DNA from 2 places in the Streptomyces sp. NPDC034086 genome. Region 2 is predicted to be linked to the other one. Evidence: riboswitches for the same ligand, from Rfam matches in the RefSeq annotation. Region 2 holds a riboswitch; the other holds the start of a gene.
The links. Region 2 has a riboswitch for ZMP and ZTP ahead of ACZ514_RS00800 (bifunctional 5,10-methylenetetrahydrofolate dehydrogenase/5,10-methenyltetrahydrofolate cyclohydrolase). Riboswitches for the same ligand answer to the same signal wherever they lie in the genome.
Positions count from the first base shown of each region.

Region 1: linked by a shared signal. The riboswitch ahead of ACZ514_RS06060 (serine hydroxymethyltransferase) and the one ahead of ACZ514_RS00800 (bifunctional 5,10-methylenetetrahydrofolate dehydrogenase/5,10-methenyltetrahydrofolate cyclohydrolase) in region 2 are both predicted to bind ZMP and ZTP.

Region 1 covers NZ_JBVISM010000002.1:146,381-156,362, forward strand. Annotated here, with positions in the region: gene pdxR (MocR-like pyridoxine biosynthesis transcription factor PdxR) at 1-843, shown strand, start outside; gene ACZ514_RS06035 (hypothetical protein) at 865-1,701, opposite strand; gene ACZ514_RS06040 (hypothetical protein) at 1,799-2,101, shown strand; gene ACZ514_RS06045 (glutathionylspermidine synthase family protein) at 2,108-3,304, shown strand; gene ACZ514_RS06050 (hypothetical protein) at 3,326-3,868, opposite strand; gene rocD (ornithine--oxo-acid transaminase) at 4,037-5,242, opposite strand; ZMP/ZTP riboswitch at 5,360-5,450, shown strand; gene ACZ514_RS06060 (serine hydroxymethyltransferase) at 5,484-6,752, shown strand; gene trpS (tryptophan--tRNA ligase) at 6,971-7,984, shown strand; gene ACZ514_RS06070 (2'-5' RNA ligase family protein) at 8,067-8,651, shown strand; gene ACZ514_RS06075 (YhjD/YihY/BrkB family envelope integrity protein) at 8,821-9,726, shown strand; gene ACZ514_RS06080 (D-alanyl-D-alanine carboxypeptidase family protein) at 9,723-9,982, opposite strand, start outside.
Region 2 covers NZ_JBVISM010000001.1:164,367-174,348, forward strand. Annotated here, with positions in the region: gene ACZ514_RS00765 (MBL fold metallo-hydrolase) at 1-262, opposite strand, end outside; gene ACZ514_RS00770 (hypothetical protein) at 390-794, shown strand; gene ACZ514_RS00775 (alkaline phosphatase family protein) at 1,008-3,083, shown strand; gene ACZ514_RS00780 (amino acid permease) at 3,159-4,574, shown strand; gene ACZ514_RS00785 (SRPBCC family protein) at 4,617-5,057, shown strand; gene ACZ514_RS00790 (RNA polymerase sigma factor) at 5,176-6,762, opposite strand; gene ACZ514_RS00795 (methyltransferase domain-containing protein) at 6,977-7,738, opposite strand; ZMP/ZTP riboswitch at 7,796-7,897, shown strand; gene ACZ514_RS00800 (bifunctional 5,10-methylenetetrahydrofolate dehydrogenase/5,10-methenyltetrahydrofolate cyclohydrolase) at 7,958-8,803, shown strand; gene ACZ514_RS00805 (NADH:flavin oxidoreductase/NADH oxidase family protein) at 8,865-9,982, shown strand, end outside.

The sequences.
Region 1 (9,982 bases), on a different contig from region 2:
CGGGTGCTGAGGGCGCGCCGGGTGCGCGAGGTGGCCGTGGAGGGGTACAGCCTCGACGTGCACCGGGAACTGCTGGCCGGGGCCGGGCTGGCGACCCGGCCGCTGTGGGTGGACGAGGCCGGCGCCCGCACCCCGGACCTGGCCGGCGCCGGCCCCCGCACGGGCGCGGTGCTGCTGACCCCGGCGCACCAGTTCCCGACCGGCGCGGCCCTCACCCCCGCGCGCAGGGCGGCGGCCGTGGACTGGGCGCGGACCACGGGCGGGGTGATCCTGGAGGACGACTACGACGGGGAGTTCCGCTACGACCGCCAGCCCGTCGGCGCGCTCCAGGGCCTGGACCCGGACCGGGTGGTGTACCTGGGCACCGCGAGCAAGTCCCTGGCCCCCGCGCTGCGGATGGGGTGGATGGTGGTCCCGCCGGGCCTGCTGGAGGAGGTGCTGGCGGCGAAGGGCCCGGTCGACTGGACGTGCAGCGCGCTGGACCAGCTGACCCTGGCGGAGTTCCTCACCTGCGGGGCGTACGACCGCCACGTGCGCGGCATGCGCCTGCGCTACCGGCGCCGCCGGGACGAGCTGGTGGCCGCAGTGGCGGGGAGGGTGCCCGTCTCGGGCATCGCGGCCGGGCTGCACGCGGTGCTGGACCTCCCGCCGGGCACGGAGCGGTCCGTCGTCCAGGCCGCCGCCTGGCAGGACCTGGCCCTGGAGGGCCTGGCGCGGTTCCGCCATCCCGACTCGGCGATGCCGCCGCGCGAGGCCCTGGTCGTCGGCTACGGCACCCCCTCCACCAGCGCCTGGACCCCCGCCCTGACGGCCCTGTCCGCCGCCCTGCCCCCGGCCGCCTGAGGCCGCGCCCGCACCGCCCGGCTACGGTTCGGGTACCGGTTCCGGTTCCGGTTCGCCGAAGCGGGACAGGGCCAGGGAACCGGCCACCGCCACCGCGAAGCCGGCCACCGCGAGCCAGGTCAGCCCCTCGCGGGTGCGGTCCCCGAGCCAGGCCACGCCCACGGCCGCCGGGCCGACCGTCTCGCCCAGCACCAGGCCCGCCGTCGCCGCCGTCACCGAGCCGCGCTGCAGGGCGGAGGTGAGCAGCAGGAACGCGGCCGCCCCGCCCAGCAGCAGCGCGTACAGCGCGGGGTCGCGCAGCACCCGCGGCGAGACGGAGCCGATGAGCCGGACCGCCACCTCCACCACCCCGAAGCCCGTCCCCGCGGCCAGGCCCAGCACCAGCGCGCGCGGCCCGTCCGGCAGCCGGCCCGCCACCGTGCCGACCGCCGGCACCAGCACGGCAGCGCCCAGCAGCCCCAGTTCCAGCGCGGGGGTCCCGCTGCCGGAGCCCTCCCCGCCGGAGGCCAGCCCGAGCATCAGCAGCCCCGCGCACACCACCCCCACCGCACCCCGTTCCAGCCGGGACAGCCGCACCCGCAGCAGCCGGGCCGCGACCACGGCCGTCACCGCCAGGCTGGCGGCCAGAGCGGCCCCCACCGCGTAGATCGGAACGTGCCGCAGGGCGATGATCTGGAGCACGAAGCCGACCGCGTCCAGCCCGAGCCCCGCCACGTACCGCCACTGCCGCACCGCCCGCAGGAACAGCGCCGCGTCGACGCCGGCGGCCGCCCCCGGCCGGGCCGCCGCCCGGGCTGCCACCGCCTGGAGCACGGACGCCGTACCGAAACAGACCGCCGCACCCAGTGCGCAAACCATCCCAAGCAGCACGAACCGACTCTAGGTCACCATCGTGACAAGGGTGTGACGGCGGCCGGATTCCATACCCCCGCGCCCCCGCTCTAGGGTGCAGGCCATGGATACCGGCAACACCACCAGACGACGCATGCGCTCCGGCGCGGTCGCCCTCGGCGGCATGGGCCTGCTCGCCGCCACCCTCGTGGCCTGCGGGAGCAACGACGAGCCCGACAAGCGCTGCGCCTCCCGCTCGACGCTGGACCACCTGAACTCGAAGGAGTGCAGGAGCGGCGGCACCGGCTCGTACTACTACGGCGGCTCCGTCCGCAACGGCAAGGTGACCGGCGGCAGCTTCGACAAGTCCGCCGTCACCCGCGGCGGCATCGGCGGCCACAGCAGCTCCGGCTCCTCCGGCGGCTGAGCGCAGATGCAGCGGCACACCATCGAACCGCGTCCCGGCTGGCAGAAGACCGTCGAGGAACAGGGACTGATCTACCCCCTCACCCGCTACCCCGACGACTCCCTGCGGCCCTACTGGGACGAGAGCGCGTACTACTCCTTCTCGCTGCCGGAGGTCGAGGCCCTGGAGGAGGTCGTCGAGGAACTGCACGCCATGTGCCTGGCCGCGGCCGCGCACATCGTCGAGCACGACCGTTTCGCGGACCTCGGCATCACCGATCCGGAGCTGGCGGCGCGGATCGCCGAGTCCTGGCGGCGTCGCGCCGAACAGCCGTCCCTGTACGGCCGGTTCGACCTGCGCTACGACGGCGCCGGCGAGCCCGCCAAGCTGCTGGAGTACAACGCCGACACCCCCACCTCCCTGGTGGAGGCGGCGAGCCCGCAGTGGTTCTGGATGGAGGAGCGCTTTCCCGGCGCCGACCAGTGGAACTCCCTCCACGAGCGCCTCGTCGAGGCGTGGCGGCACCAGGCCGAGCTGCTGCCGCCCGGTCCGGTGCACTTCGCGCACTCCGAGACCGACGAGCTCGGCGAGGACCTGATGACGGTCGCCTACCTCCAGGAGACCGCCGGACAGGCCGGCCTGGAGACGCACGCGCTCTCGGTGGAGACGATCGGCTGGGACAGCCTCTCGGGCCGGTTCGTGGACGACCGGCTCCGCTTCATCCGCAGCTGCTTCAAGCTCTACCCGTGGGAGTGGCTGGTCACCGACGAGTTCGGGCCGCAGGTGCTGGGCACCTACGACCACGGCGGCGGTTCCGGCACCACCGCCTGGATAGAGCCGCTGTGGAAGATGCTGCTCGCCAACAAGGCGCTGCTGGCGATCCTCTGGGAACTCTTCCCCGACCACCCGAACCTGCTGCCCGCCTACCTCGACGGCCCGCGCGAGCTGGCCGAGACCTGCGGGTACGCGGCCAAGCCGCTGCTGGGGCGCGAGGGTGCCGGGGTGACGCTGCACGAGGCGGGCGGGGGCGGCGAGCCCTTCGTCCCGGCCGAGGGGGAGACGTACGTCTTCCAGGCGCTGGCCCCGCTGCCCGACTTCGACGGCAACCGCGTCGTGCTCGGCGCGTGGGTCGTCGAGGAGGAGGCGGCGGGGCTCGGCATCCGGGAGTCGGCGGGGCCCGTCACGGACGAGTACGCCCGCTTCCTGCCCCACGTCATCCTGTAGGGCGCCAGGGCCGTCAGGGCCTCAGTCGTCGCCGCAGTAGCTGTCGAAGGAGGTCTCGGCCCCCGACTTCCAGCCGCGCCAGTAGGACTCGGAGTGGTTCTGGCTCGTGTCGGGCTGGGCCGGGACGTCGCAGTTCGACCGGGACGCGGCCTTCATGCCGGCCGTGTGGCCGTCCGAGTAGCCCTTCTGGAACTCCCTCGAGTCCCCGGCGGAGGGCGTGGCCCCCACGACCTTGCAGTTCACGAAGACGAAGTCCTGGTCCTCGTTGACCGCGAGCACCGTGTAGTCGACGTTCTTCTGGAACCGCTGGACCCGGAAGTTGCCGTCGGCGTCGACGTTCAGCGGTTCGGTGGTCTCGCCGTCGTTGAGTTCGCGCGGGGGAGTGAACCCCTCGCCGGTGATCACGACGAACCGCCCTTGCGGGTCGGGGGTGACCGTGCAGCTGGCGGCGGGTACCGCGGCCGGGGCGGCGGCGGCCGGTGCGGCGAGGGCGGCGGCGCCGCCGAGGACGACGGAGGACGCCAGGACGCCGCGGAGCAGGGCGTGTCGGTTGCGTCGGTGCATGGGGATGCTCCCATCGGAGGGTCGGGCCCGGGATCGGCTGGGGCGCGCACCCGTACGGGGTCCTCCCATCGTCCGGCGGACCGCTCCCGGTGTCCACCGCAGGGCCGCGAGCGGCGACGGGCACCGCCGGGACCGCGAGGTCCGGCCGCGCCCGCCGCCGCGGCGCCGTCAGGCGGAGAGCACCGACCGCAGCCGGTCCAGACCCCAGTCCAGGTCCTCCTTGGTGATCACCAGCGGCGGCGCGATCCGGATCGTCGACCCGTGGGTGTCCTTCACCAGCACCCCGAGTTCCATCAGCTTCTCGGAGACCTCGCGGCCCGTCCCGCGCGACGGGTCGACGTCCACGCCGGCCCACAGCCCGCGCCCGCGCACGGCGGTCACCGCGCCCCCGCCGACCAGCAGGTTCAGCTCCCGGTGCAGGTGGTCGCCGAGTTCGGCGGCGCGCTCCTGGTACTCGCCGGTGCGCAGCATCGCGATCACCTCCAGCGCGACGGCGCAGGCCAGCGGGTTCCCGCCGAAGGTGGACCCGTGCTCGCCGGGGCGGAACACCCCGAGCACGTCCCGGTCGGCGACCACGGCGGACACGGGCACGACCCCGCCGCCGAGCGCCTTGCCCAGGACGTACACGTCGGGCACGACGCCCTCGTGCTCGCACGCGAAGGTCCGGCCGGTGCGGCCCAGGCCCGACTGGATCTCGTCCGCCATGAACAGGACGTTCCGCCGGCGCGTCAGTTCCCGTACGTCCGCCAGGTATCCGGCGGGCGGGACGAGGACCCCCGCCTCGCCCTGGATCGGCTCGAGCAGCACGGCCACGGTGTTGGCGGTGACGGCGGCGTCGAGGGCGGTCAGGTCCCCGTACGGGACGATCTCGAAGCCGGGCGTGTAGGGGCCGTAGTGGTCGCGGGCCTCGTGGTCGGTGGAGAAGGAGACGATGGTCGTCGTACGGCCGTGGAAGTTGTTCGCGGCCACGACGATCTTGGCCTGGCCGTCGGGGACGCCCTTGACCTCGTACCCCCATTTGCGGGCCGTCTTCACCGCGGTCTCCACCGCCTCCGCGCCCGTGTTCATGGGCAGCACCATCTCCTTGCCGCAGAGCGCGGCCAGTTCGGCGCAGAAGTCGGCGAAGCGGTCGTGGTGGAAGGCGCGGGAGGTGAGGGTGACCCGCTCCAGCTGGGCGCGGGCGGCGTCGATCAGCCTGCGGTTCCCGTGGCCGAAGTTGAGCGCCGAGTACCCGGCGAGCATGTCGAGGTACCGGCGGCCCTCCACGTCGGTCATCCACGCGCCGTCCGCCGACGCGACGACGATCGGCAGGGGGTGGTAGTTGTGCGCGCTGTGTTCGTCGGCGGAGCGGATGGCATCAGCAGTTCTCGACACGGGGTCTCCGATCGTCCGTCTGGCTGGTGGCGCGGGTGACGTGGGTGACGTCCTTTGTATCGTCGCTCGGATCGCGGGGCCGGAAACATCCCCGGTGCCGCGCCAGCTAAGGTGTCCGGTACGCACGGCGACTGGCGCACGGAGAACGAACTCCGGGGGAGTCGTGCGCGCACGACCGCACACAGGGCCGCTCGCCTGGGCCTCGCGGGGACGAACCGACATCGACCCCGGAGGATCCGCGATGACCGCGCACCGCCAGCCCGCCCTGTACGCGACCGACCCCGAACTCGCCTCGCTCGTCACCGCCGAGGAGACGCTCCAGGCGGAGACCCTGCGGCTGATCCCCAGCGAGAACTACGTCTCCGCGGCCGTGCTGGAGGCCTCCGGCACCATCCTGCAGAACAAGTACAGCGAGGGCTACCCGGGCCGCCGCTACTACGAGGGCCAGCAGAACATCGACCGGGTCGAGGCCCTCGCCGTCGAGCGGGCCAAGGGCCTGTTCGGGGTGGACCACGCGAACGTCCAGCCCTACTCCGGCTCCCCGGCGAACCTGGCCGTCTACCTGGCCTTCGCGAAGCCCGGCGACACGGTGATGGGCATGGCCCTGCCGATGGGCGGCCACCTGACGCACGGCTGGGGCGTCTCGGCGACGGGCTCCTGGTTCCGCGGCGTCCAGTACGGCGTGCGGCCCGACACCGGGCTCATCGACTACGACGCGGTCCGGGAGCTGGCCCTGGCGGAACGCCCGAAGATCATCTTCTGTGGTGGTACGGCCCTCCCGCGGACCATCGACTTCGCGGCCTTCGCCTCGATCGCGGAGGAGGCGGGGTCGGTGCTGGTCGCGGACGTGGCCCACATCGCCGGCCTGATCGCGGGCGGCGCCCACCCCTCCCCGGCGGGGCACGTGGACGTGATCTCCACGACCACCCACAAGACCCTGCGCGGGCCGCGCGGCGCGATGCTGATGTGCCGCGAGGAGCACGCGAAGGCGATCGACAAGGCGGTCTTCCCGGGCCTCCAGGGCGGCCCGCACAACCAGACGACGGCGGGCATCGCGGTGGCCCTGCACGAGGCCGCGCAGCCGTCCTTCGTCTCGTACGCGCACGCGGTCGTCGCCAACGCGAAGGCGCTGGCCTCCGCCCTGCTGGAGCGCGGCTTCGACCTCGTCTCGGGCGGTACGGACAACCACCTGATCCTGATGGACCTGACCTCGCGGGACGTGCCGGGCAAGGTCGCGGCGAAGGCGCTGGACCGGGCGGGGATCGTCGTCAACTACAACACGGTGCCGTTCGACCCGCGCAAGCCGTTCGACCCGTCGGGCATCCGCATCGGCACGCCGTCGCTGACGTCGCGGGGCCTGGGGGCGGAGCACATGCCGCTGGTGGCGGGCTGGATCTCCCGTGCGGTCGACGCCGCCGCGAAGGGCGACGAGCCGGCCCTGGCCGGGATCCGCTCCGAGGTCGCGGACCTGATGGCCGCCTTCCCGGCCCCCGGCCTGCCGCTCGCCTGACCGGGAGGGCGGGGCGGGGGCCGCGTCCCCCGCCCGCGCCCCCGCGCCCCGCTCCCCGGGGCCTGGCGGGCCGGCCGGCCGGGGGCGGGATCCGGCCACCGGGCACCCGTCCGCGCGGGCCGTCCGGTGCCGCCCCCCGGCCCCGGCCCCGCACCGCACCGGTGGGTTCCGGCCGGTGTGCGGCCGGAGAGCGGCCCCGCACCTGAGAGAATGAGGGCATGGCTTCTGACCGTCCCCGCGCGCTCTCCGGTATCCAGCCCACCTCCGGCTCGTTCCACCTCGGGAACTACCTCGGAGCGATCCGCCAGTACGTCGCCCTCCAGGAGACGCACGACGCCTTCTACATGGTCGTCGACCTGCACGCGATCACCATGCCGCAGGACCCGAAGGACCTCCGCGCGAACACCCGCCTGTCCGCCGCGCAGCTCCTCGCCGCCGGCCTGGACCCCGAACGGTGCACGCTCTTCGTCCAGAGCCATGTCCCAGAGCACGCGCAGCTGGGCTGGGTCATGAACTGCATCACCGGCTTCGGCGAGGCCAGCCGGATGACCCAGTTCAAGGACAAGTCCGCCAAGGGCGGGGTCAACAGCGCCAGCGTCGGCCTGTTCACCTACCCGATCCTCCAGGTCGCCGACATCCTCCTCTACCAGGCGAACGCCGTCCCGGTCGGCGAGGACCAGCGCCAGCACATCGAGCTGACCCGCGACCTGGCGGAGCGCTTCAACCAGCGCTTCGGCCGGACCTTCACCCTCCCCGCCGCGCACATCGTCAAGGAGGTCGCGAAGATCTACGACCTCCAGGACCCGGCGATCAAGATGTCGAAGTCCGCGTCCTCCCCCAAGGGCCTGATCAACCTCCTCGACGAGCCCAAGGTCACCGAGAAGAAGATCAAGAGCGCGGTCACCGACACCGGGTCCGAGATCCGCTTCGACACCGAGAACAAGCCGGGCGTCAGCAACCTGCTCACGATCTACGCCACCCTCACGGGCGAGTCGATCCCGGCCCTGGAGGCCCAGTACGAGGGGAAGGGCTACGGGGCGCTCAAGACCGACCTCGCCGGTGTGATGGTCGATTTCGTCACACCCTTCAAGCAGCGCACCCAGCAGTACCTGGACGACCCGGAGACCCTGGACTCCCTGCTGGCCAAGGGTGCGGAGAAGGCCCGGGCGGTCGCCGCGGAGACCCTGGCGCAGGCCTACGACCGCCTCGGTTTCCTGCCCGCCAAGCACTGACGGACCGACGCCCCTGGCGGCCGAGGGCGTGCTGGCGCCACACTGAGCGGCAGCACCTCGCACACACACCAAGGAGACATACGTGGGGACCGTAACGCTCGGCGTTTCGATCGCGGTCCCGGAGCCGTACGGCCGCCAGCTCCAGCAGCTGCGCGCCGGCTTCGGGGACGCCGCCGCGCACGGCATCCCCACGCACGTCACCCTCGTACCGCCCACCGAGGTGGAGGCGGACCGGCTGCCCGCGGTCCGCGCCCACCTGACGGAGGTCGCGCGGGCCTTCCGGGCCTTCCCGATGCGCCTGGAGGGGACGGGAACCTTCCGCCCCCTCTCGCCGGTCGTCTTCGTCCGGCTCGCCGAGGGCACCCCCGAGTGCACCCGCCTCCAGGGGCAGGTGCGCGACCCCCGCGGGCCGCTCGCCCGCGAGCTGGCCTTCCCGTACCACCCGCACGTCACGGTCGCCCACGGGATCTCCGAGGAGGCGATGGACCGGGCCCACGCCGAGCTGGCCGACTACGCCGCCGGCTGGCTGTGCGAGGGCTTCGCGCTCTACGAGCAGGGCTCGGACGGGGTCTGGCGCAAGCTGCGCGAGTACCCCTTCGGCGCGGGCGCCCCCGGCGTCCCGGCGCAGCCCGCTCCGGTGGGCGACACGGCCGTGCCGCGCTCCTGACGCAGGGGACGCAGGGCCCGGTACGCGCGGAAGCGCAGGCTCCGCAGCAGCAGGGTGTGGAACGGGCGGGCCGGGGGACGATCCGTAGGGCGAAAAGTCACAATCGACGACCGTAGTGCCCGAAAGCGACAATCCCGGCTATTTCCAGCAGCTCATTTACGGTGGCCCCATGGACTGGCTGAAGAAACTCCCGGTGATCGGCCCGGCGGCGTCCGCCGCCATGCGGACCCACGCCTGGCGTTCGTACGAGCGCCTCGACCGGGTGCACTGGACCCGGCTCGCCGCCGCGATCACCTTCATCAGCTTCCTCGCCCTGTTCCCGCTGATCACGGTCGCCGCCGCCGTCGGCGCCGGGCTGCTCAGCCAGGACCAGCTGGACCGGCTCCAGCGCAGCCTCGCCGAACAGGTCCCCGGCATCTCCGACCAGCTCGACCTGGAGGCGCTCGTCGCCAACGCCGGCACCGTCGGCCTCGTCGCCGGCGCCCTCCTCCTCTTCACCGGCATCGGCTGGATCGGCTCCATGCGCGACTGCCTGCGCGCCGTCTGGGAGAAGGACGACGAGGACGAGGGCAACCCCTTCCTGCGCAAGGGCAAGGACGCCCTCGTCCTCCTCGGCCTCGGCGGCGCGGCCCTGGCCTCGGCGGCCGCGTCGATCGTGGGAGCCAGCGCGGTCGGCAAGTCCGCCGAGGTCCTCGGCATCCCGCGCGAGGGCGCCGGCGGGGCACTGCTGCGCGCCGCGGCCTTCCTCGTCGGCGTACTGGCGGCCTTCCTGCTGCTGCTCTACCTGCTCACCCTGCTGCCCGGCGTGGAGCCGCCGCGCGCCCGGCTGATCCAGGCGGCCCTGATCGGCGCGGCGGGCTTCGAGCTGCTGAAGCTGCTGCTCAGCGGCTACATGAGGGAGGTCGCGGCCAAGAGCATGTACGGCGCCTTCGGCGTCCCGATCGCCCTGCTGCTGTGGATCAGCTTCACGGCGCGGCTGCTCCTGTTCTGCGCGGCCTGGACGGCGACCCCCGACGAGGACGCGGACGCGGGCGACGCCGAGGACGCGGGCGACGCCGAAGCGGATCCGGCCTAGCCGCCGCTGCCGGCACCGCCCCCCGGGCCGCGGCGGCCGCGCGGCCAGCGGCGGTTGACCGCGAAGGCCCCGCCCGCCAGGGCGGCCAGCGCCCCGCCCGTGATGCCGAGCGCCGTGCCGAGGCCGCCGCTGCCGGAGGCGCCGCCGCCCGCCGACGGGCCGCCCCTCTCGTGGGACTGGGCCGGAGAACCGTGCGGGGAGGTGTCCGCGCTCTTCGGCGGCACCAGCTCGCCCACCGGCTTGACCTTCCCGGCGG
Region 2 (9,982 bases):
GCACCGCCCGGCGCGCCCCGCGCGGTACCACCAGCCGGGTGCCGGGAGCCAGCAGCGCCAGCGACGGCAGGTGCAGATGGTCGGCGTGCAGGTGCGACACCAGCACCACGTCCGCCTCCGCCGCTTCCGGCGGGGGCACCGCCCCGCGCCGCCGCCGCAGGTGTGCCAGCCGCCGGGCGAACAGCGGATCGGTCAGCACCCGCACCCCCGAGTCCCGTACCGCGCACGTGGCATGACCCCACCAGGTGATCTCCACCGGCACCCCCGCACCCCTTCCCTCGACAGGACGAGCCTAGGACCTCCCCCGCCCGGCCGCCCGCCGTCCGAGCGGAAGCGGAACCCGCCGGCCCCCTCCTCCCCGGGCCCGGATCGGAGTAGGGTCGGGCGCCATGGATGCGCTGCGCGTGGCCGCTATCGCCAGCCTGGCCCCGCTCGAGGACCTCGACGCCGACCCCTTCACCGTGGACACCCGCAGCCAGCACGCCATGTGCGTGCGGTGGGCCGCCGAGCAGGGGTACGTGGTCACCCGGCAGCTGCTCTTCTACGGACTGCGGACCGACCACTGCGGGCTCTGGCGCGACGTGGACGCGGGGCAGATCGACCTGTTCGTCGCCCCCAACCACCGGGTCCTGGCCCGCGCCCTGCGCTCCGTGGAGGAGTTCACCGCCGAGTGCCGGCGGCGCGGCGTACGGCTGGAGACGGCCGGGCTGGACGAGCCGGCCTACACCTCCGCCATGAAGGCCGAGGTGCACCGCCGGCTGTCCATGCCGACCGCCGGCTACGACGGCACCTGACCGCCACCCGCCCGCCGGTCCCGTACTCCCGTGCGCCACCCGTGTCGACCGGTCGCCCCCGCCGCCCTGTGCGACGCTGGCGAGGGGACCGCGGGCCGGGCGCGGGCCGGGGAGCGAGGCGGGTGCGGCGTGTGGCGGGAGCGGTTGCGCTGGCGGCCGGCGGGCCGGGCGCTGGTACGCGTGGTGCTCGTCTGGGCGGCGTCGACCCTCACCATGCTCGCGCTCGCCGGGCTCCTGCCGGACTTCCGCCTGCAGTCCGCCGACGGAGCCAGCATCACCCGGACGGGTCTGACCGCAGCCTGGGGCGCCGGCGCCTTCGGCGTGCTGAGCGCGCTGGTGTGGCCGGTCCTCGTACGCGCCCTGCTGCTGGTGCCCGCCCTCGTGCTCGGGCTGCTCGTCTTCTTCCTCAACGGCTCGCTGCTGCTGATGGCCCTCAGCCTCATCCCCGCCGGGCGGGGCGCCGCTGCCGCGCCCGAGACGGCGGTGGTCGTGGCCGCCGCGATGTCCGCCGTGGCCTCGGCCACCTCCACCGCGCTCGCGGTGCGCGACGACGAGGCCTACCGGCGCCGGCTGTACCGGCTCGCGGACCGGCGCCGCCGCCGGTTCGGGGCGCCCACCGCCACCAGCCCCGGGCTGGTCTTCCTCCAGCTCGACGGCGTCGGGTACGAGGCGCTGCGCCGGGCCGTGGCCGAAGGGCTGATGCCCACGGCCGCCGGCTGGCTGGAGCGCAGCCACCGGGTCATGCCCTGGCACACGGACTGGTCCAGCCAGACCGGCGCCAGCCAGCTCGCCCTCCTGCACGGCTCCAACTTCGACGTGCCGGCCTTCCGCTGGTACGAGAAGGACACCGGCGAGGTGATGGTCTGCAACCGGCCCACCAGCGCCGCCGAACTCCAGCGCCGGGCGGTCGCGCGGACCCGGGACGGCGGGCTGCTGTCCCTGGACGGCGCCAGCCGGGGCAACCTGTTCGGCGGGGGCGCCGACCAGCTGGCGCTGGTGCTGTCCGTCGCGGCCCGGCGGGGCCGCGCCAACCGCTCCCGCGCGGGCTACTTCGCGTACTTCTCCGACCCGGCCAACGCCGTGCGCACCGCGCTGTCCTTCGTCGCCGAGGTGGGCCGCGAGATCGGCCAGTCGCTGCGCTCACGGATCCGGGGGGACCGCCCGCGGGTGGCGCGGGGCGGGCTCTACCCGCTGATCCGGGCCTTCGCGACGGTGGTCGAGCGGGACGTGGTCGTCGCCGCGGTGATCGGCGACATGCTCGCGGGCCGTGCCGCGGTCTACGCCGACCTGGTCGCCTACGACGAGGTCGCGCACCACTCGGGCCCCCACAGCAGGGACGCCGACCGGGTGCTGGCCCGGCTGGACCGGAGCCTCGCCCTCATCGCCCGGGTCGCCGAGCACGCCCCGCGCGAGTACCGCGTCGTGCTGCTGTCGGACCACGGCCAGAGCCCCGGGGAGACCTTCCTCGGCCGGTACGGGCTCAGCCTGAAGGACCTGGTCCGGGCCGGGTGCGGACTGCCCGTCTCCCGCCGGGCCGGCCGCACCCGCAGCGGGGCCGAGGCCCGGGCCGCGGTACTGGCCGCCCTGCACCGGCCCGTGGAGGAGGAGGGGGAGGAGGCCCACCCGGCACCGGGCCGCGGTCCGGTGGTGCTGGCCTCGGGCAACCTCGGGCTGATCTCCTTCCCCGACGTGCCCGGGCGGGCCTCGAGGGCGCGGATCGAGCGGGCGCACCCCGCGCTGCTGCCCACCCTGGCCAACCACCCCGGCGTGGGCTTCCTGCTGGTGGACGGGCAGGTGCTGGGCCGGGACGGGGCGGTGGCGCGGCTGGACGTACCGGGGGAGGCGGAGGAACTGCTGGCCCCGTTCGGCCCGGGCGCGGCGCGCGCCGTGCGCCGGACGGACTCCTTCCCGCACGTGGCCGACATCATGGTCAACTCGGCGTACGACCCGGCGACCGGTGCCGTGCACGCCTTCGAGGAGCAGATCGGCTCGCACGGCGGGCTGGGCGGGGAACAGGCCCGCCCCTTCCTGATGTGGCCCACGGGACTGTCCGAGCCGGGCCGTGAGCTGGTGGGCGCCGAGGCCGTGCACGCGGTGCTGCGCCGCTGGCTGCGCGAGGCCGACGGCCCCCAGGTCCCGCTGGACGGCCGGCCGGGGGAGGACCGGGAGCGCGGGGAGACCGGTGGGCACCGGGCTCCGACAGCCGCCCGGGAGGATTCGCGGCCCGGGGCCGGATCGGATGGAACCCTTCCTTCCGCAACGGTGCCCGCGCCGGACGAAACCCGGTGATTTGTCGCGCACTCCGCCGTGGCCGACCATGTGCTGACCCGCCCACCATGTGAGACACCCAGAGGCGCACCACCGATGACCAGCACCGAAGCCCCGCCCGTCGAGGACAGCACCGCCCCGGGGACCGCCGTACGGACACCCCCGGCGGCCGCGTCCCGGGACGACCGGCACACCCGCCGCTTCGGGCTGCCGGTGGCGTGCTGCCTGGTCATGGGCAACATCATCGGCGGCGGGATCTTCCTGCTCCCGGCCTCCGTCGCCCCCTTCGGCACCATCAGCCTGCTGGCCTTCGGCGTCCTGACCGTCGGCGCGATAGCCCTCGCCCTCGTCTTCGGCCGCCTCGCCGAACGCCACCCGCGGACCGGCGGCCCCTACGTGTACGTCCGCGCCGCCTTCGGCGACTTCGCGGGCTTCCTCGCCGCCTACAGCTACTGGATCACCGCCTGGGTCTCGAACGCCGCCCTCGCGGTGGCCTCCGTCGGCTACCTCGCCGTGCTCTTCCCGGCCGTGGGCGAGCACCGGTGGTCGATGTGCCTGGCCGCGCTGGCCGTGCAGTGGCTGCCCGCCCTCGCCAACCTGGCCGGCACCCGCTACGTGGGCGCCGTCCAGGTGGTGTCGACCGTCCTGAAGCTGGTCCCGCTGCTGCTGGTGGCCGTGGGCGGCCTGTTCTTCTTCGACCCGGCGAACCTCGGCCCCTTCCAGGCCGCCGGGCAGAGCACCGTCGGGGCCGTCTCCGCCTCCGCCGCGATTTTGCTCTTCAGCTACATCGGCGTCGAGTCCGCCGCCGTCAGCGCCGGCGAGGTCCGCGACCCCGCCCGCAACGTGGGCCGGGCCACCGTCCTCGGCACGGCCGGCGCCGCCGTCGTGTACCTGCTCGGCACCCTGTCCGTCTTCGGACTGGTCGCCCACGAGAAGCTGGTCTCCTCCCAGGCGCCCTTCACCGACGCCGTCAACGCCGTCTTCGGCGGCACCTGGGGCGGCACCGTGGTGGCCGGCGCGGCCGTGGTCTCGATGGTCGGCGCGCTCAACGGCTGGACCCTGCTCAGCGCGCAGACCCCGTACGCCGCCGCCAGGGACGGGCTCTTCCCCAAGGTCTTCGAGAAGAAGCAGCGCGGGGTCCCGGTCGTCGGAGTGCTGGTCACGGTCGTCCTGGCCTCCTGCCTGACCGTCTACAACTACACCGCCGGCTCCGCACGGGTCTTCGAGATCCTCGTCCTGGTCACCACCTTCACCGCGACCGTCCCGTACCTCCTCTCCACTGCGGCCCAGCTCTACTTCCTGGCGTCGGGCCAGTCGGAGCGGGTCCGGCGCGGGCAGCTGGTCCGTGACGCCGTCCTCGCCGGCGTGGCCTTCGGCTTCTCCATGTGGCTGGTCGCCGGTTCCGGCTACGCGGCCGTCTACCAGGGCGTGCTGTTCCTGTTCGCGGGCGTCCTCGTGTACGCGCTGATGGCCGCGCGCAAGCGGCGCGCGGCCGTTGCGGCCGGGGACTAGGGTGGAAGGAAAGGCCGGCCAGGGGGGCGTCAAGGGGTCGCCATGTCAGCGATCAGCAACACCATCGACATCGACCGGAGGCCCGAGGAGGTCTTCGCGTACGTGACGGACCCCACGCACCTGCCGGAGTGGCAGGACAGCGCCGTGTCCGCCGTCCCCATGGGCGACCTGCCCGTGCACGTCGGTTCGAGGGTCTCCGTCACCCGGCGGTACGGCAGGCGGAGGATCCCCACGACCCTGGAGTTCACCGAGCTGGACCCGCCCAGGAGCTGGCACGTCCACGGGGTCGACGGCCCGGTCAGGCCGGACGTGCGCGGCAGGATCGAGCCCCTCGACAACGGCACCCGCTCGCGGGTCACCCTCTCCGTCGACTTCGAGGGCCACGGCCTGGGCAGGGGCCTCGTCCCCTTCGTGGTGAAGCCCAGGGTCCGCAAGGAGATGCCCCGCAGCGAGGAGAAGCTCAAGCACCTGCTCGAGCACTGACCACGGTCTGACGGCCGCTGACGGCCGCTGACGGCGGCGGACGGCCCCGGCACCAGGGAAAACGCGGAGGCCCGCGCCGTACGGCGCGGGCCTGCGGTGTGTGCCGGTACCGGGAGGATCAGTCCAGGTAGTCGCGCAGCACCTGCGAACGCGACGGGTGGCGCAGCTTCGACATCGTCTTCGACTCGATCTGGCGGATGCGCTCACGGGTGACCCCGTACACGCGGCCGATCTCGTCCAGCGTCTTCGGCTGGCCGTCGTTGAGGCCGTAGCGCATGGAGACCACGCCCGCCTCGCGCTCCGAGAGCGTGCCCAGGATCGACTGGAGCTGCTCCTGGAGGAAGGTGAAGGACACGGCGTCGGCCGGGACGACCGCCTCGGAGTCCTCGATGAGGTCACCGAACTCGCTGTCGCCCTCCTCACCCAGCGGGGTGTGCAGGGAGATCGGCTCGCGGCCGTACTTCTGGACCTCGATGACCTTCTCGGGGGTCATGTCGAGTTCCTTGCCCAGCTCCTCCGGGGTGGGCTCGCGGCCCAGGTCCTGGAGCATCTGGCGCTGCACACGGGCGAGCTTGTTGATGATCTCGACCATGTGGACGGGGATGCGGATGGTGCGCGACTGGTCGGCCATGGCGCGCGTGATCGCCTGCCGGATCCACCAGGTCGCGTACGTGGAGAACTTGAAGCCCTTGGTGTAGTCGAACTTCTCCACCGCGCGGATCAGACCGACGTTGCCCTCCTGGATCAGGTCCAGGAAGAGCATGCCGCGGCCGGTGTAGCGCTTGGCCAGCGAGACCACGAGACGGAGGTTGGCCTCCAGCAGGTGGTTCTTGGCACGGCGGCCGTCCTCGACGAGGATCTCCAGCTCGCGCTTGAAGGCGGGCTTGTGGTCGTCCTCCTCTTCGAGCTTGTACTCGGAGAAGAGACCCGCCTCGATGCGCTTGGCGAGCTCGACCTCCTGCTCGGCGTTGAGGAGCGGCACCTTGCCGATCAGCTTCAGGTAGTCCTTGACCGGGTCGGCGGTGGCACCGGCCACCATGACGGTCTGCGCCGGGGCGTCGTCCTCGTCGTCGTCGGACAGCACGAAGCCCTGGCCGGCCGCCTTGGGCGCCTCCTCCTCGGTGTCGTCGGCGAGGTCCTCGACGGCCCAGTCCTCACCCTCGACGACCGGGGTCTCGGCGTCGTCGGCGTCCTTGGCGCCGGCCTTCTTCGAGGCCGCGGTCTTCTTGGTGGCGGTGGCCTTCTTGGCGGCGGTCTTCTTGACCGCCCGCTTCTTGGGCTCGGCGGCGGCCTCGGCCGGCACCTCCTGCGAAGCGGTGGCCGACGGAGCGGATATCGCCGCGGCGGCGGCCGGGGCGGGAGCGGTGGCGGAGGCCTTGCGCGCGCCGATGGGACGCGGTGCGGCCACCGCCTTCTTCGTCACGGTGCGGGCCGGGGCGGCGGCTGCCTTGCGGGGCTTCTTGGCAGCAGCCTTCGTGGCGGGGGCGGCGCTGACGTGGAGGGCGACACCCTCCTCGTCCAGGACCTGGTTCAGGCTGCGCAGGACCCGCTTCCACTGGTCCACCGGGATGCGGCCGGCCTCGAAGGCCTGGCGGACATCGTCACCGTTGATGTGACCCTGCTCGCGGCCGCGCTCGACGAGCGCGACCAGGGCCTCGGATTCGGCGATCTCCGGAGGGAACGTACGGGACGGGCTGAGCGACACAAGGAGCCTCTCGTTGCGAACAGATAAGGAGTGGGCGGGACATCATCGCGCGGACTCGGGAAACAGACCGAAGCGGGTCTGTATTCCGGGGCCGCGCGAGGACACCTGTCGGTTCATCGCCTGCCCGAGTCGATTCGTTACGCGCTGAATTGAGTGACCTGCGCCACGCTGTGCCCGCGCAACCGAACCGGCGGGGATCCGTCGGCCCTCCCGGTCACCCCTTCTTGCGGGCCTCGATGAGGAAACGGGCGGTGTGCGCGACGAACGGACCTTCGCGTTCGATCCGTTCGTGGAGCTCGCGCAGCCGCTCCCGGTACTGCCCGACCGTGAAGCCGGGCACCATCCAGATCACCTTCCGCAGGAAGTAGACCACGGCCCCGATGTCGTGGAACTCCGTCCGCAGCCGCTCGGAGCGCAGATCGACCACCTCCAGGCCCGCCTTCGCGGCGCCGGCGGCCGCGTCGTCGGGGTGGCGGGCGCGGCGGACCTCCTCCGGCTGCGGACCGAGGAAGTACTCGACGAGCTCGAAGACGCTGGCCGGACCCACCTGCTGCGAGAGGTAGGTACCGCCCGGCACCAGCACCCGGGCGATCTCGTCCCACCAGACGGTCACCGGGTGCCGGCTGACGACCAGCTCGAAGGCCTCGTCACCGAAGGGCAGCGGCGGCTCGTCGGTGTCCGCCACCACCACCGCGCCCAGCGGGTGCAGCAGCCGGGTCGCCTTCCGGACGTTCGGCGGCCAGGACTCCGTGGCCGCGGTCAGCGGGGGCAGCGGGCCCGCCCCGGCGAGGACCTCGCCGCCGCCGGTCTGGACGTCCAGGACCGAGCCGGCCCGTCCCAGGCGCTCGCGCAGCAGGCGCTGGTAGCCCCAGGAGGGCCGCTGCTCGGTGGCCCGGCCGTCGAGCCAGGAGAAGTCCCAGCCGTCGACCGGGACGGACCCGGCCTCGGCGACCAGATGGTCGAACGTGCGCGTCATGTCCCGATCGTCCCAGGTCGTCCCCCGTCCTTCCACCGCATATGTCGACTACAGTGGGCACCGGGCCGTGACTGGCGTTCGGGTGGATCACCACCGGGGAGCGGCCCGGTGTGGGCCCGCGGGGCCGTACGCCGTCTGCCGCGCGCCTGGGCGAACCGCGATCCGCAGCGACGTTCAGGAGACCCCGTGACGACTGCCCCCACCGCCACCGCCCAGCTCATGGACGGCACCGCCCTCGCCCGCCGCGTCTCGGAGCGGACCGCCGCCCTCGCCGCGAAGATCACCGAGCGCACCGGTACCGCCCCCTGCCTGGCCACCGTCCTCGTCGGCGAGGACCCCGCGTCCGTCACCTACGTACGGATGAAGCAGAACCGTTGCGCCAAGGCCGGGATCACCTCCCGCCACGTGGAACTGCCGGCCGCGACCACCACCGAGGAACTCGTCGCCACGATCACCGCCCTCTCCGAGGACCCGGAGATCAGCGGCATCCTGCTCCAGCACCCCGTCCCGCACCACATCGACGAGCGCGCCGCCTTCGAGGCCATCGCCCCCGGCAAGGACGTCGACGGTGTGACGATGCACTCCTTCGCCGCCATGGGCTTCGGCCTGCCCGGCTTCGTCTCCTGCACCCCCGGCGGCATCATGCGCCTGCTGGAGGAGTACGGGGTGGACCTCACCGGCAAGCACGCCGTCGTCGTCGGCCGCAGCGCGATCCTGGGCAAGCCCGCCGGAATGCTGCTGCTGGAGAAGAACGCCACCGTCACCTACTGCCACTCCCGCACCCGCGACCTGTCCTCGATCGTGCGGCAGGCGGACGTCCTGGTCGCGGCCGTCGGCAAGGCCGAGTTCATCCGGGGCGAGGACATCAAGCCCGGGGCGGTCGTCCTCGACGCCGGGTACAACGAGGGCAACGTCGGCGACGTCCACTTCGAGTCGGCCGCCGCCCGCGCCTCCCTGATCACCCCGGTCCCCGGCGGCGTCGGCCCGATGACCATCGCGGTGCTGCTGGAGCAGACCGTCCGGGCCGCCGCGGCCCAGGCCGGACTGGACCTCGCGGACCTCTGAGGCGATCATCTTGTGGCGCGGCCCCGCGTGACGGCCGCGCCACGAGCTTGGGGGGACCCGGATGGACCTGTTCGCACCGCTGGACCTTCCCGGCGGCACCACCCTCCCCAACCGTCTCGCCAAGGCCGCCATGGAGGAGAGCTTCGCCGCCCAGCCCGGGCAGCTCCCCGACACCCGCCTGGAGCGGCTGTACGCCCGCTGGGCGCGCGGCGGCGCCGGACTGGTCATCACCGGCAACGTGATGGTCGACCGGCGCGCCCTGACCTCCCCGGGCACCGTCGTCCTCGACGCGCGTTCCCCGCTGGAGCCGTTCCGCCGCTGGGCCGAGGCCGCGACGTCCGGCGACGCCCGGGTCTGGATGCAGATCAACCACCCCGGACGCCAGGTCGGCTCCGACATGCCCGGCACCGCGTGGGCGCCCTCCGCCGTCCCCGTCCGCCTCGGCAGGCACACCAAGCGCTTCGCCCACCCCACCGCCATGACCGAGGCCGACATCGGCGCGACGGTCGCCCGCTTCGCGCTCACCGCCCGGCGGGCCGAGGAGGCGGGCTTCCACGGGGTGCAGATCCACGCCGCGCACGGCTACCTGCTGAGCCAGTTCCTCTCCCCGCTCGTCAACCGGCGCACCGACCGCTGGGGCGGCAGCCTCGACAACCGCGTACGGATGCTCACGGAAACCGTCGGCGCCGTCCGCGCCCGCGTCTCGACGGGCTTCGCGATCGGGGTGAAGCTGAACGCCGCCGACTTCCAGCGCGGCGGCTTCGACACCGACGAGGCCGCCCAGGTCATCGCGGCCCTCGACGGCCTCGGCGTCGACCTGGTCGAGCTCTCGGGCGGGACCGTCGAGAGCCCCGCCAGCATGGGCCACACCACCGACCAGCGGACCCTGGAACGGGAGGCGTACTTCCTCTCCCTCGCGGAACACCTGCTGGGAACGGCGGCCGTGCCGCTGATGCTGACCGGCGGCATCACCCGCCGCGCCACGGCCGAGAAGGCCCTGGCCCGCGGCGTCGCCGTCGTCGGCATGGCCTCCGCCCTCGCGCTGTGCCCCGACCTGCCCCGGCGCTGGCGCGCGGGCGAGGACGCGCGGGTGGAGGTGCCCCGGCTCGAATGGCGCGACCGGAGCCTGGCCGCCGCAGGCACACTGGCCCTCGTCCGCTTCCAGCTGGACCGGCTGGC